Regions from separate parts of the Paenibacillus sp. BK720 genome, predicted to be linked through region 2. Evidence: riboswitches for the same ligand, from Rfam matches in the RefSeq annotation. Region 2 holds a riboswitch; the other holds the start of a gene.
The links. Region 2 has a riboswitch for thiamine pyrophosphate ahead of thiC (phosphomethylpyrimidine synthase ThiC). Riboswitches for the same ligand answer to the same signal wherever they lie in the genome.

Region 1: another riboswitch for thiamine pyrophosphate. It lies ahead of FHT67_RS10765 (ABC transporter substrate-binding protein); the one in region 2 lies ahead of thiC (phosphomethylpyrimidine synthase ThiC).

Annotation. Positions count from the first base shown of each region.
Region 1 covers NZ_JAASRQ010000002.1:916,564-924,652, reverse strand. The annotation lists gene FHT67_RS10800 (CcdC protein domain-containing protein) at 1-306, shown strand, start outside; gene FHT67_RS10795 (L,D-transpeptidase) at 436-774, shown strand; gene FHT67_RS10790 (glucosaminidase domain-containing protein) at 798-1,583, opposite strand; gene FHT67_RS10785 (TatD family hydrolase) at 1,728-2,528, opposite strand; gene FHT67_RS10780 (ABC transporter ATP-binding protein) at 2,550-3,299, opposite strand; gene FHT67_RS10775 (ABC transporter permease) at 3,296-4,072, opposite strand; gene FHT67_RS10770 (thiamine-binding protein) at 4,062-4,364, opposite strand; gene FHT67_RS10765 (ABC transporter substrate-binding protein) at 4,398-5,432, opposite strand; TPP riboswitch at 5,576-5,688, opposite strand; gene FHT67_RS30495 (glycosyltransferase) at 5,880-7,193, shown strand; gene FHT67_RS10755 (GDP-mannose 4,6-dehydratase) at 7,253-8,089, opposite strand, start outside.
Region 2 covers NZ_JAASRQ010000003.1:552,772-560,860, reverse strand. The annotation lists gene FHT67_RS14575 (OmpL47-type beta-barrel domain-containing protein) at 1-682, shown strand, start outside; gene FHT67_RS14570 (NAD(P)-dependent alcohol dehydrogenase) at 718-1,719, opposite strand; gene FHT67_RS14565 (hypothetical protein) at 1,841-2,305, opposite strand; TPP riboswitch at 2,453-2,556, shown strand; gene thiC (phosphomethylpyrimidine synthase ThiC) at 2,845-4,608, shown strand; gene FHT67_RS14555 (carbohydrate ABC transporter permease) at 4,708-5,586, opposite strand; gene FHT67_RS14550 (carbohydrate ABC transporter permease) at 5,688-6,569, opposite strand; gene FHT67_RS14545 (extracellular solute-binding protein) at 6,672-8,018, opposite strand.

The sequences.
Region 1 (8,089 bases), on a different contig from region 2:
TATTACGCCATCAAGCACAGCCGTTTCGAACAGCGCGAGGATACGTTGTATTACCGGACGCATGTCGGCATCGAGACCCTGGTCGTCCTGCTGTTCATCGGAAGAATCGCCTTCCGAATCATCGAGATGTTCGGCACAGGAGGCGTTACGGCCATGAATCCGGCGTTAAACAACGAAACGGCCCAGATGCAGCAGTATACGAATGATCCGCTTACCGCGGCAACATTCTTCCTGCTTGTCGCTTATTATATAGGCTACTATACGTTTATCCTTCGCAAGAGCGACGAGAAAACGGCGTTATCCTAGCTTATCATTTCAATGCGGCATTCAGCGTTCCTTAGGGAACGCTTTTTCATTTTCCCGTATTCGTAACCTCGCGGCTTGTCAGGAATATCATGGCATATGCAATAAAATTGATGACGAGGGGATTGCAACATGGCCGTTTACCGCATAATCGTCGATTTGTCGGACCGGATGCTTCATCTGCTTGATGGAAATGTTGTCGTGAACTCTTATCCCGTTGGCATAGGCAAGATGGTTACGCAGACTCCTTCGGGAGAATACAAGATAATCAATAAACAGGAAAATCCGGGCGGGCCGTTTGGCGTCTTGTGGATGGGATTGTCCAAGCCTCATTACGGCATCCACGGTACGAACGACCCTTCCTCGATCGGAAGAATGGTCTCGCATGGCTGCATCCGGATGTACAACGAGGACGTGCTTGCTTTATCCGCTCTAGTACCGGTTGGAACCCGGGTCACGATCCGCCCCTAATAGCAGGGAAAAGCGGCAGTCTCTTAAGGGAGAACTGCCGCTTTCAAAGTGACCGTCTGGGTTGCCTGGTCCCAAACAGCCTTCCGGTTTAATGACGCCGCGAGGTCTCTTACCGTTACATAGCCGGTGGAAATATCGAGCCGGGAATCAAGCGGTTGGCCATTAACCGTTACCTTACCTCCCGTCCAGCCAATGGCTGCTCCCAGCGATTCTCCAAGCACCCGGGCTGCAACCCAGGTTGTTCCTCCGTCTAAGTATCCGACCGCGATAACAAGACCGTCTGCCAGAATGGGAACCGTCTGCGCGGAACGGAACATCGTCGTCGAAGGCGCGGAGGCGAAAGCCGTATCGTACTGCTTCAAGGAATATTGGTTAATAAGCGCTACCAGCTTACCGGGATAAGCGGGATCGGTCGCATAACCGCTTACATACAGCATGGAAGCCTGCTGCTCCGGCGTTACGGCGGCTCGGACCCGGACATAGCGCGGCGTTGCAAACAGCAGATCCTGATCCTTCATGAAATGATACACGCTGGTATAAGCGCGGAATGAGGAGTTCATGCTGATCAATGTTCCGTCAACCACTTCCCATGTTCCCTTCACTACCGCTTCGCCATGCCAATAAGCATTGGGAGTGCCCGAGCCTACTTTAATCCCTCCGAGGTTGTACCAAGGATGAATCACTCCGCCAGTTTCCAGCATACACTGCGCAAGCCGCACGGAAGGAAACATCGTTGATCCTTCGCGTCTGACCTGAAGCACGGTCGGGACAAGCGCCGCAATAAATTGCGATCTTGTAAGAGTCGCCATCCTAATTTCCTCCTTTCCTGTCCAGAAATCATACAAGCTCCTCCCTAATGTATGGGGTTCCGATCCGGTTCGTAACGGTGCCTGTCATGCGACAACAAAAAAACTCCGTTACGCCCATCTTCGGGACTAACGGAGTTCCTCTGCTTACAAGTTGTAAAATTCGCGCGTATTCAATAGCAGCCGCTCCCGCGTATCCCGCTCCGGAAGCTGCTTGATCGCGGCGATATGCGCGCAAACATCATGAACCATCTGAGGCACGGTCGCACGGCCTTCGTAAGGCCCTTCAAATGGCCACGGCCCGTCGGTTTCCACCATCATTTGCTCCAAAGGATATTGCTCCACCAGCCGCCTGATCTCTTGCTCGTAGGCCACGTCCGGCGTCACCGAAATCATATAGCCCAGGGAGATCATGCGGCCGATCGTCGCCTCATCTCCCTTAAACCAATGGAAATGGACCTTCTTTACCCGATGCCGCTCCATGATCCGGCAAGCCTTGGCTCCATCTTCATATACCGCATGCAAAATAATGGGACGGCCCAATTCCGCTGCAAGCGCGGCAAACCGGTCCAGTATATCGAGATAAGGCGCCTCGTCAAAAGGCTGCCCTTCCGCTTCCGCGGAGGTTCGGGAATAATAAGGCAAACCAACTTCGCCAATGGCGAACGCTTCTTCGTTCCCATGTCTGGATCTTATCCAGGCAAACAGTTCATCTTGTTCGCGTTCCGAAGGAACCGGCTGTTCGGGATGATAGCCGTACGCGGGAAACACCCGGCCCGGGAACGACTCGGCGAGCGCTGCGTTTGTCTTGCTGGAATCCAAATGCATCGACACCGCCACAACCGCTTCGATCCCCTCTTCAAAAGCCTGTTCAAGCAGAGCTTGGCGATCCGCTTCCCCATAGGAATCCAAATGAATATGCGCATCGATCGCCTTTTTCCGTTCCATGATGATCGTCCTCCTTCCCGCTTAATGAAGCAGCTCATGAATCTTCTGCTTCAGCTCGTTAAACAACGGTTCCCGCCATAGCTGCGGGGAGCGTGGTCTTTCGAAAGGCACTTTAATCTCTTCCAAAATAACTGCCGGCGCCGCCGACAATACGATGATCCGGTCAGACAGGAGCAAAGCTTCCTCGATACTATGCGTAACGAGGAGAACCGACCGCTTGTTCTGCTCCCAGATCGACATCAGCCATTGCTGCATCTGTTGTCTCGTTAACGCGTCAAGCGCGCCAAACGGCTCGTCGAGCAGCATTAAGGTCTGGGGGGATAGCAGCGCCCGCAGAAAGGATACCCGCTGCTGCATGCCGCCGGATAGCACATGGGGATAAGAGTCCGCGTACTCCGCAAGGCCGATGCGCTCCAGCCATTCACGCGCCTGGCGGCCCGCCTCCTTGCGCTCCGTTCCCGCAATTTCAAGTGCAAGCACAATATTGGCCGACACCGAACGCCACGGCATCAAAGAGGCTTGCTGAGGCATATACGAAATATGCCCCCGGCTGCCGGTTACCGGCTTGCCTCCGATCCAGACTTCACCGGCCGACGGCTTTTCCAATCCGCCAATCAACTGGAACAACGTTGTTTTCCCGCTGCCGGAGGGACCGATAATGGAGACGAATTCGTTCTCGGCGACGGTGAGCGACAAGCCGTTCAGAACGTTTTTCCGGCCGGATTCAAAGCTTTTGCTGATCTCTTTTAGTTCAAGCGCCGGAGCTGTCATGCCCTTCCCCCTCCTTTCGTCGGACGCCACCGGATGACAAGCCTTTCGATGAGAGCAACCAGTCCAAATAAAGCGAGGCTCAGCGCCACGATCAGAAAGACGGATGCAAACACCCTTGCCGGCTCATAGCCCTTGGATGACAGAATCATATAATGGCCTAATCCTTTGTCCGCCCCAAGCCATTCGGCAACTACTGCGCTAAGAACGGCATAAGAAGAAGCGATTTTGAGGCCCGAGAATAAATGCGTAACGGCATTGGGCAATTCGAGCCGGATAAACAGCTGCCAGTCACCCGCTCCTATCATCCGCATATAATTGCGAAGAGTCGGATCGGTGTCCTTGAAGCCGTTCAGCATGGCAACGGATACCGGGAAGAAGCATACGATCCAGACCAGAATAAGCTTCGGCAGAACGCCGTAACCAAGCCATATCGTTAGAATCGGGCCAATCGCGATAACCGGAACGTTTTGCGTGACGACTAGCAGCGGGTAGACGGCCCTCCGGACAAAAGGGATAAGATGCAGAATGGCGGCTAGAACGATTCCGGCAGCCGCGCCACCGCCGAATCCGATAAGCGCAAGCTCTACCGTTGCCCAGGCATTGTCCATTAGGCGAGGCCAGACGTCAAACGTTTCTTGTACAATCGTCGTTGGCGAAGGCAGCTCCCATTCGGGAACAACCCCTCCGTCAACCGACAGCTGCCATGCGGCAAGGATTAGAATGACGAGCAGCAGAGAAGGCCAGACCGCATGATACCAGCCTTTATTGCCCATCCGGATACTTCTCCAACAGCCGGCCCATGGAAGCTCCGTTCGCTGGATTGAAATAGACTTTCACCTGCGAAATGACGGACGGACAGCCCATCTCGGTCATGGCTTCATTCATGGCCTGCACGATTTGAAATAGTTGAGGGAGTTCGCCCTCCATCGTAGTCTCCAGCGGAGCTACCCGGTAAGGAACGCCGGATGCCTTTATAATCTCGATAGCGCGGTCCACATACGGAATAACGCTTTCCCCGTTTGGCGTCGTTGGCAGAATTTGAATACTTACAAGCGCGTTAGCCATCATCGTCAGCTCCTTTTCTCCTATGGTTTGATCCTAAGCTTTCGGCAGGAAGTCGTTCGTGAAGGCCTTATCCGCGTCGAGCTCCTTCTCCAGCAGCTTGTGCTCGAACATCCACTGTGAATAATTAACCCATACTTCCTTCTTCTGCACGCCCCACTGCGAAGCGTCATCCGTATATTTCGGGCTGAGCCACTTCTGGCTTGCGCGAACGAGATCGGCATTCAGATCCGGCTCAGCCTTGATCAGCACCTCCGCCGCATCCTCCGGATGGTCAATCGCAAACTGATAACCTTCAGCGGCGCCGGCAACAAACGCCTTTACGATCTCAGGCTTCTCGGCGATCATTTTTTCGCTGGTTTCCAGAAGAGGCGTATAGTAATCCAGCTTGTCGCTGTAATCGGTCAAATAAACCATATTCAGCTTCTCGCCGCGCAGCTCCGCTTCAACGCCGGTCCAAGCGTAATAGATCCAGGCAAAATCAATGTCCCGCTTCACCGCCGTGAAGAAATCCGTGTCGCCGATGCTGAGCATTTTCACCTTCTTCACATCCGCTTTCTCCTCCTGCATGAGAGAGCCGATAACCGCCTCTTCTACCGGAGCACCCCAGCCGCCGTAGGTTTTGCCTTCGAATTTTTTCGGAGAGTCGATTCCTTTGGACGCCGGAGAAGCGAAGCCCGAAGTATTATGCTGGATCACTGCGGCAACGGATACGAGGGGCACGCCCGCGATACGCGCCATAGTGAGCGATTCCTGGTATCCGACGCCAAACTCCGCTCCGCCGGAAGCGACCATTTTATCCGCGCCGTCCTGACCGGGTTGAATAATCTCGACATCAAGACCCTGCTCCTTGAAGTAACCTTTATCCCGCGCCACGTACAATCCGGTATGATTCGTGTTAGGCGTCCAATCCAGAACGACCTTCACTTTGGTCAACGGCTTGTCCGCTCCGTTACCCGCCGGCTCGCTCCCCGCATTCTTATTGTTGTTCGAGCCGCATGCGGACAGCAGCACGACAACCGACAGCATAGCTGCGGCAATAGCGCCCCTTCTCTTTGCACCTGATCTCATCTTTCTCTCCCTCTCTCTTTTTGACTATGACGCTTGCTATTATGGCCGGACTACCTTCTGAACATAAAAAAAGCCCTCCGATGTCCGGAGAGCCATACAATTCGTCAGCTTTATTACAGGTCTGCCCCACCCTTGCATGGAAGGCACACCTAAATAACAATTCCTACGCTGGCATTATCCAGATCAGGTATAAGGGTCGGAATTTTCTTCGGAATTCCCTCTCAGCTAGCCTCAACCAGCTCCCCGGTGCTATTCACTTACGTCAGTAACCCCCATTATACCCTTTCTGCCCGAAAAAGCCAGCCTCGTTTTTAACAATAACAAGGATTAGGGTTAGTCATACGCCGTTTTTGCGGCTCGTAGGTTGTTGTCCTTATAGCCATGTGACGGGGATGAATAGTATGTAGTCGAGTGCATATCCGCTAATATCGAGAGGATTGAACCGGGGTGAAAAAACGACACAAGACGGGCAGGAAGTCCAAACAGCCGAGAAAGGCGAAATCTAGAACACGCAAATCCGGAGCCCGCTCCAGACCATCCGGCAAACGAACCGATAAGCGCAAGTCAAGGCGAAAGCATCGTCGGCTCTTCAAAAAACGCAGAACCCGGCAGCCTGCTGCGGAGCGGGCGACGCTTCAATCCGAAGCTTCCCTTCGGGAACCAGGCGTGAATATTATCGGCTTCGTTCATGCGGAGATGGGAATCGGGGAATCCTCGCGGCTTGCAGCGAAAGCGATCGATACGGCGGCCATTCCGTTTGGCCTTCTTAACTTTCCGCTTGCCGTAGCCTCGAGAATGTCGGATTACAGCTGGTCTCACAAGCTGCTGGACAAAGCCCGGTACAACACCAATATCTTTCATATGAACGCCGACTTTATGCGTCCTGCCCGAGAGCATTTCGGAAACGAGTTGTTCAACGGCCGTTACAACATCGGGTATTGGCATTGGGAGCTGCCGGAGTTTCCGGATGAGCATGTGGAGGGTTTCAGCCATGTCAACGAGGTCTGGGTCAGCAGCAAATTTGTTGCCGAGTCCGTCTCCAAACGGGCATCCGTTCCCGTTATAACGATTCCGCACTGTATCCAGGTACAAGTCGCGCCGAATATTAACCGCTCTTCCTTTGGTCTGCCGGAGAACCGGTTTCTTTTTCTAATGATGTACGACGTGCAGAGCTCTACCCTGCGCAAAAATCCCCGCGCGGTAATTGAAGCCTTCAAGCTGGCCTTTGACAAGAACGATCAGCGTGTCGGTCTTGTCCTGAAGGTAAACAATCCGGACTTTCGTCCAAACGAGCTTGCCGAGCTGAAGAAGCTGATTGCCGAACGGAGCAATGTGCATTTAATGGATAAAGTGTTAACCAGGTACGAAGTAAATGCCCTGCTGCAGTGCACGGACAGCTATGTCTCCCTTCACCGAGCAGAGGGATTTGGACTCGGTCTCGCGGAAGCGATGTATTTAGGCAAGCCCGTTATCGCTACGAACTGGTCCGGCAATACGGAGTTTATGAATGCGTCGAATTCTTGTCCGGTATCCTACCAGCTCGTTAATATCGGGCAGGATTGGGGACCTTACAAGAGTCATCAGATTTGGGCGGAGCCTAATATCCGCCATGCATCGGAATACATGCAGCGTCTCGTTACCGATACGCGCTGGCGGGAGTCGATTGCGGCAAGCGGCATGAGGACGATTCACAACGAGTTCTCTCCTGCCGTCATCGGCCAAAGGATCAAGAACCGGTTAAGGGAGCTTCGTCTGATCTAGACAAATACAAAAGCCTGACCCGGCATCGGGATGGATCTCCCCTGCCGGGTCAGGCCTTGTTAAGCCAGCTCATTGCGCCAATAATCCAATAAATCCTTCATTGTTTGCTCAAACGGAATTTCCGGTTTCCATCCGGTCCGCTCGTAAAACTTGCCGTAATCCCCCACAAGCACCTTCACATCGGAGGGCCGAAGCCTTGTTTTGTCTTCCTCTATCGTAATATCCACGGTGCTATAGCTAAGCAGGATTTGGATCACTTCGCGGATTTCATGGCACTGGCCGGATGCGATATTATAGATTTCCCCAGCCTCGCAATCGTTCAACGCCATCCGGTATGCTCTAACCACGTCGCGGACATCCGTGAAATCCCGTTTGGCTTCCAGATTCCCGACATGCAGAACCGGGGGTTTCAGCCCTTTCTCGATTTCCGCGATTTGCTTGGCAAAATTCGAGCTGACGAACTGCGCGCCTCTGCGGGGACCGTGATGGTTAAAGGTTCGTGTTCGGACGATATGCTGCCCGTACGTTTTGAAATATTGGTAGCCCAAGTAATCCTGGGCGATCTTGCTCACAGCGTACGGACTGTTCGGGCGAAGCGGATTGGTTTCCTTAACCGGCACCTCGTCCTCTTCCACATGCCCGTATTCCTCGCTGGAGCAGGCAATCAGCACTTTGGAGGCTAAACCTAGCTTCCTGACGGCTTCCAGCAGGTGAACCTGCCCAATAATATTGTTCGTCATGGTCTCGGCAGGCGATTCCCAGGACAGCGGCACAAAGCTTTGCGCCGCCAAATGAAAAATCAGATCCGGCCGAATGTCCGCCATCATACGCTCAACCGCTTGAGGGTCCATCAGCTCGCACTCATACAGGCACATATCCGGCAGCAGATGGCGAAT
Region 2 (8,089 bases):
TGGTATCGGAAGCCATACGGTCAAATATACGGTAACCGACAACGCAGGCAATACGTCCACCGCAAGCTACGCGTTCAAAGTGACAAGCAAGCCGCTTGCCGCCGGTGCTCCGGGAACGCCCGTCTTATCCCATGACAACGGCTGGGATAACGGTCTTCAAGACGGTAGCTATACGGTAACGATGAACCTGTGGTGGGGCAATAACGGCACAGAGTACAGACTGTATGAGAATGGCGTGCTGGTCGATACCGCCCAATTGAAGGACGCCTCTCCTTTCGCCCAATCCGTTCAAACCAAAATCGCGGGCAAAGCTAACGGAACCTACACGTACACCGCGGAATTGATGAATGCCTACGGCAAAACGTCCAGCAGCACGCTGGTCGTTCAAGTAACCGACGCTTCACCGGGCAAAGCCGTCCTGTCCCATGACAACTGGGATCAAGACGGAAGCTACAAAGTAACGATGAACCTATGGTGGGGCACAAACGCATCGGAATATCGCTTATACGAGAATGGCGTGCTAATTGATACGCAATCGCTGAAGGAAGCTACTCCCGCGGCGCAAACCGCCGTAACCGCCGTTTCGGAGAAAAAGCCCGGCACCTACGAATACCGCTGCGAGCTAGTGAATGCGGCAGGCGTTACCACTAGCGATACCATTACCGTTACCGTCACGAAATAATGGGATAAAAAACGAACGTCAAGAAACCCCAAGCCTTATGGCTTGGGGTTTTCGCTTTTCATGCGGACAACGATTTTGCCTTTAAACTCCCCTTCCCCGAAATACCGGAGAGCCTCGGCGGCATCCTGCAGGCCATAAAGCCGGTCAATGACGGGAGCAATCCGGCCCGCCTCAGCAAGCGACCGCCATACCTGTTGATCCGCCTGATTCGGCTTATGAACCAGAATGGTCATGTTCTTCTTCTCAAGCCTGCGGAATAGCGGTGCGGCCAGCAGGGTCTGGAGAAGACGCGGCATTAAGCCGCCAATCATGACGTACGTACCGCCTTTCTTAAGCGCACGCTTTACCTTGAAGACCGAACGGGTCCCCACTACATCGAGGATAAGATCGTATTGCCTTCCGGTCGCGGTAAAGTCCTCTTTCTCGTAATCCAGCATATGATCCGCTCCGAGTGACAGCAGCATGTCCCGCTTGCTTGCACGGTCCACGGCGGTTACTTCAGCCTCATGCAGCTTGGCATATTGGATCGCAAACGTCCCTACGCCACCCCCTGCCCCATTGATAAGCACATGCTGGCCCTTCTGCAAATTCCCTTTATCGCGCATTCCCTGCAGGGCAAGCACGGCGGCTTGCGGAATCGCAGCCGCTTGCTCGAAGCTTAGCCGCTTCGGCATTGGGGTCAAGGCATCCTCACGCGCGCATACATATTCGGCAAATCCTCCCCAGCTGCAGCCGGATAGATCGCCGAACACCTCGTCGCCCGGCCGGAACCGCGTGGCGGAGGCGCCAACGGCAATTATTTTCCCGGCAATATCCGCGCCAAGAATCGGATACCGCGGCTTGCGGAAGCCGCCAATGCGGGTTATGTACGGCTTGCCGCGGAGCAGATCCCAATCCCATGAATTGACCGAAGCGGCATGAACCTCGATCAGCACTTCATGCTCCTTCGGCGCAGGGACTTCCACTTCTTTGATCCGGAGAACCTCCGGCGAACCGTAAGCTTCATAGACCAGCGCTTTCATCGTAATAGACTTCATGGCAGCCCTCCATATTACACCGTTCAAATGGCGTTAAAGCTTTTCATCGCTTGGTTGATCCGTTTTAGAAGAAGCGGGTTATCTTTATTGTACGACCAATAGGTAAAGCCGGGTGCAAATCTTATATCCATCTAAAAAAGAAACCGTAATCGACTTTTACGTTATTCTTCTTCGCCCAGTCAGCGATATCAGCGAAGCCTTGCTCCTCTTTATCCACGTACCTGAAGCACATGCGGACAGGAACAATTCTCGCGCCATGAGGCTTGATCCCGATAATGGGGTGAACCGAGTCCCTTCTGATCATGATGACCTTAATTTGCTCCGGAGCAATCGTATTTCCATTGAGCAAAAGCGCATCCTCCCGCAGGCAGAGATCAATCGGCTTCTGAACGGCCCGGTACAGCGACCAAAGCAATGCGGCAGCGCAGAAGCAGAACACCGCGATTCCGAAAATAGACAAGGCGGTACCGTCGTCTTTCCCCCGCAGCTTGCTAACAAGAAAGAGTGAACACAGCACCGTCATCCCGAAAATGTTCTTAACGCCCGAAGGGTTTCTGACCGCATGCTTGAATGGCTGATTGTCCAATTCATCCAACCTCCCCTGATCAAGTACGAGATTGTATATTACTATTCCATACACGGCCAAATCATCCTGCCTATGAGCCATGAAATGAAAAATCCGCTTGAAAGCTTGCTTGACAGAAACTGGATACGAGTGTACTCTTGTCACTAGGAATTCCACTAGGGGCGCCCGCAAGGGCTGAGATAAGGCGTAGCCTTGGTCCCTTCGAACCTGATCTGGGTCATGCCAGCGTAGGAAAGTGGTCTTGTGCGCGTCAGTCATATGCGATAGAAACGGGTGCTATTGTCATTCGTCCGTTTCGATTTGCACGGATTTCGACACCTCAAGCCGCTCCCGACGGGGCGGCTTTTTTCGTTGCCGGATATCGTCCGGCCGCATCAAAAGCTGTCTTTGTGGGAGCGGCCGGGGGGATGCGAGCTTTGCCCTGCCGGGGCGAGCTCTGCCTATTCGTCGTGCCTAACGCGTACATTCTCATTTCCCCTAACAACGGCCTCCTAGCGGACATTCCTGAATCTATCGAATGTTCTTAAGGAGGTTTTTTGATGCCGATTTTATCGACGCCGCTGCCGGGCAGCCGCAAAACGTATGTGAGAGGATCGAGGGAAGATATTCGGGTTCCCGTGCGCGAAATCGTATTAGCCGACAGCCAAGGGAAAGACGGACAGCCGCAGCCGAATGAACCGGTGCAGGTGTATGACTCTAGCGGCCCTTACACGGACGAGTCCTACGAGGCCGATGTACGCAAAGGGCTCCCGATTGTGCGGGGCGGGTGGATTAACGAACGTTGCGACACGGAAGCCTACGACGGCCGCATCGTCAGGCCGGAAGACAACGGCTTTGCAAACGAGGAACGCGCGAAGGAGAAAGGCGCGGAAGTATTTCCCGGCCTGAACCACCGGCCTCTTCAGGCACAACCGGGGCGAAACGTGACCCAGCTTCACTACGCCCGCAAAGGCATCGTCACTTCGGAAATGGAGTTTATTGCGATTCGCGAGGGTGTTGATCCCAAGCTGGTCCGTTCGGAGGTAGCCCGCGGACGTGCGGTTATACCGGCGAACATCAATCATCCCGAACTCGAACCGATGATCATCGGGAGCCGCTTCCATGTAAAGATTAACGCCAACATCGGCAATTCGGCCGTTACCTCCTCTATCGAAGAGGAAGTCGAGAAGATGACGTGGGCGACCCGCTGGGGAGCGGATACGATCATGGACTTGTCCACGGGCAAAAACATCCATACGACCCGCGAATGGATTATCCGCAACTCCCCCGTTCCCGTTGGCACGGTGCCGATTTACCAGGCGCTTGAAAAAGTGAACGGAAAAGCGGAAGACCTGAGCTGGGAAGTGTTCCGCGATACGTTAATTGAACAGGCGGAACAAGGAGTCGATTATTTCACCATTCATGCCGGCGTGCTGCTGCGTTACATTCCGCTTACCGCCAAGCGCGTCACCGGCATCGTTTCCCGTGGCGGCTCCATCATGGCCGCCTGGTGTCTCGCTCACCACAAGGAAAACTTCCTCTATACCCACTTTGAAGAAATATGCGAGATTATGAAAGCTTACGACGTAACGTTTTCGCTTGGGGACGGCCTTCGTCCAGGCTCCATTGCGGACGCTAACGACGAAGCTCAATTCGCGGAGCTGAGAACGCTTGGAGAATTGACGGAAATCGCTTGGAAGCATGATGTTCAGGTTATGATCGAAGGGCCGGGCCACGTTCCCCTGCATCTGATCAAAGAAAACGTCGATCTCCAAATGGAAATCTGCAAGGAAGCGCCGTTTTATACGCTGGGGCCGCTGACCACGGACATCGCGCCGGGCTACGACCATATCACATCGGCGATAGGAGCGGCGATGATCGGTTGGTTCGGAACGGCAATGTTATGCTACGTAACGCCGAAAGAGCATCTGGGCCTTCCCAATAAAGAAGACGTTAAAGACGGTGTCATCGCCTACAAAATAGCGGCGCATGCCGCCGACCTCGCCAAAGGACATCCCATGGCGAAACTCCGGGACGATGCCTTGTCGAAGGCAAGGTTCGAATTCCGATGGCGCGACCAGTTCCATTTGTCCCTTGATCCCGAACGGGCAATCGCCTACCATGACGAGACGCTGCCAGCCGAGGCGGCGAAAACGGCTCACTTCTGCTCCATGTGCGGACCGAAGTTCTGCAGCATGCGGATTACGCAAGACATCCGGGAATACGCGGAAGCACGGGGTCTGAACAACGAAGAGGCTTTCCAGGCCGGAATGAAAGAACAGGCGGATTCGTTCAAAATGTCCGGGAGCAAGCTGTACGGCTGAAGCAAAACGACGCATATCTAGGGGTGAAAACAAAAGATGGCTGTGCCAAAGTCATTATTCATGACTTTGGCACAGCCAGCCCCGTTGCCGATTTTCAATTTAACCTTTTACCGAACCGGCCGCGATGCCTTCTACGATCCGGTCGCTGAGGAACAAGAACGTGATAAGGATCGGCAGGATGCTGATCATCAGCGTGGCGCCGATTGCGCCCCAATCGGTGGTGTATTGGCCGATAAAGTTCTGTACGCCAACGGTAAGCGTCTTGAACTTATCCGAGCTGATAAACGTATTGACGAAAATAAATTCGTTCCAGTTGTAGATCATGTTGATGATGCCCGTTGTCGCGAGCACTGAGCTGGTCATCGGGAACACGATGCTGAAGAATACCTTATGGATGCTGGCTCCATCGATGATAGCCGCTTCCTCCACTTCCTTCGGCAGAGCGACATAGAAGCCAAGCAGAATCATAATGGTGATCGGCATGTTAAATGCCACGTAAGACAGGATGAGAGACAACGGATTGTCGATCAGATGGACCTTGTTGAACATGCTGAACAGCGGAATCAGCGTCGAGTGTACCGGAATCATCATGGCAACCATAAAAAGACCGAGGACAAGCGAGCTGAGCTTCCATTTCATGCGGGTAATCGCGAACGTCACAAGGCTACCAAGCACAATCGTCGCAGCCGTTGCCGCTACCGTAATCCATACGCTGTTCAGGAAATACGTATCGATATTGCCCGCGTTCCACACTTTGCTGTAGTTGCTCCAGTGCGGAGGCGATGGCAAAGCAAACGGCGATAGATTAAACACTTCCTGGTTGTTTTTCAAAGAGAAGAACAAGAGCCAGATGAGCGGATAAACCTGGAACACCGCTACGGCAATGAGAACAATGTACAGTACAGCGTAGCCGACCTTCATTCCTATTCTCGAACCGGATTTCGCTTCTCCGCCCAGTTTCATAGTTGTCGATGACATGAAGCGTACCTCCTGAAAAGAATTATCACCCAAACAGCCTTTATAAGGCTGTTTGTGATGATTCTTACCTCGTAAGCATTAGCTTAATGAATTTATTTTACTTAGGAATACTGGATCGTGTCTTTGCTGGCCGTTGCCTTTCGGATGATCCATGTTGCTACCAGACAGATAACAAGCAGGAAGAAGCCAACCGCGCTGCCGTAACCGAAGTCATAAGCCTTAAAGGCTTTATGGTACATGTACGACGCCATTACTTCGCTGGAGCCGTTCGGCCCGCCGTCCGTCATGACGTAAATCAGGTCGAAGTACTTCAGGGAACCTACGACCGCCAGGACAATCGTTACTTTCACAACCTCCATGACAAGGGGGAATTTGATTCTCCAAGCGATCTGGAACGAATTCGCTCCGTCAATCTTAGCCGCTTCTTCAAGCGAAGAAGGGATGTTCTTCAATGCCGCATAGTAGATCAAAATATAGAAGCCCGCGTACTGCCACAGAATCGGAATAAACAATGCGAACAGAACAAGATCCGTCTCTGCAAGCCAGGCGGGAGGATTTGCAACGCCAAGGGATTCCAGCAAGCTATTCATAATGCCGTTGGTAGGGTGATAGATTTTGAGCCACAGCTGAGCGATTGCCACCGAGGACAGCAGCATCGGGATTAAGTAAATTTTGCGGAACAGATTTGCTCCTTTAAGCTTTGCCGCAAGCACCATTGCTACGATGAGATAGATGATAAGGCTGACCATGGAAAATACAGCTAGCAGCAGCGAATGTCCCGCACTGCTCCAGAAATCTTGATCCTTAATCAACGCTGCGTAGTTATCGAGGCCCACCCACTTCATTGCGCCAATGCCGTTCCATTCGTTCAATCCGTAATAGCCCGTCAGAACGATGGGGATATAAACGACGGCTAGAATGAGCAGAAGGGATGGCAGAACGTATAATGCGATGACTTTCTTGTTAGATAGCACCTTATCCAAGTTGGCCGACTCCTTTCTCTGTCAAAAATAAGGAGGGCGGCCTATCCGGTATTTCGAACCCGTCCGTCCGGATAGGCCTCCCTTTATTTTTGGATGTCTGAACTAGTTGCCTTTCGCGATGGCCGCATCTTGCTCGGATGCAAATTTCTCTGGGTTAACGGCTTTGCCGAAGAGCGATTGAATCATGTTCAGATGAGTCTCAGCCGCATTGGCCGGCAATTGAACGTCCGCGAACAAGGTGATGCTGCTTGCTTTGTTCAGTTCGTTGAACAGGTCGATGTACAGCTGCGGCAGCTTAATCGAAGAAGTATCGATCTTCGTAGCCGGGATAACGCCCGCGCCGGTTACGGATTGCTCGCCCCACTTCGTTACGAAGTATTGAACGAATGCTTTCGCTTCTTCTTTCACTTTCGAGTTCTCCGCTACGAACAAGCCTACGCCGGGACCGCCAACCCAGCTGTCCGCGTTGCCTTTGCCGCCTTCAACCGTCGGGAATTTAAAGAATCCAACGCTGTCGCGGAACGATTGCGGAATGTCTTCGTTGGTTGTGAAGTTCGGCAGCTCCCAAGTACCCATCAAGTACATCGCGGCATTGCCGTTCAGGAATTCGGATTTCGCTTCTTCGTTCGACAGACCGTTAAAGCCTTTCACGAATGCGTTTGCGTCAACCAGGGATTGCACCTCGGAAGCCGCTTGCTGCAGACCCGGATCCGTGAATTTCGCCGCGCCTTTGATGGCGTTGGCTACGGTCTCTTGACCGGCAATGCGGTCAGCCAGGTACATGTACCACAGGGAACCCGTCCAGCGGTCTTTGTTGCCGAGGGCGATTGGAGCTACGCCGTTGTCGGACAGCGTTTTCACAACTTGCTTGAATTGCTCGTAAGTCGTTGGAACTTCAAGATTGTACTTCTTGAATATTTCTTTGTTGTAGTAGATCGGAGCGATGTTGAACTCCAGCGGAAGCGCATACGTTTTGCCGTCGATCGCGTAAGCCTCCGTTGTGCCTGCTACGAATTTGCCGTTCAGCTCGCCGCTCAGCAGATCGTCGACCGGCGTGAACAGCTGGCCGTCTACATACGGCTTGAGGAAGCCTGCCGCCCAAGTTACGCCTACATCAGGAAGCTGGTTGGATGCCGAGAGGACCTTCAGCTTGTTTTTGTATTGCTCGTTATCCAGTACCTCTTGCTTGATCGTCACGTTTGGATGTTCTTTTTGGTAATCGTTGATGATCTGGTTCACGATTTTGTTCTGACCCGCGGATACGCCTTCCGGCCACAGGTGCATGAAGTTGATCGTTACCTTCTTGTCGGAACCGCTTTCAGAGGAGCCCCCGTTAGAAGCCGTGTTGCCGTTATTTGAGCTGCTGCCGCTGTTGTTGCCGCATGCTGCCGTTACGATGGCGAGACAGAGAATAAGTCCGAGTGTCATCCACTTCGATTTTTTGAACACGTTTACAACCCCTTTTGACTGATGTGTTTGTATTGCTAAACAAATTGTAACAGCGCTTTCACAGCAGCATA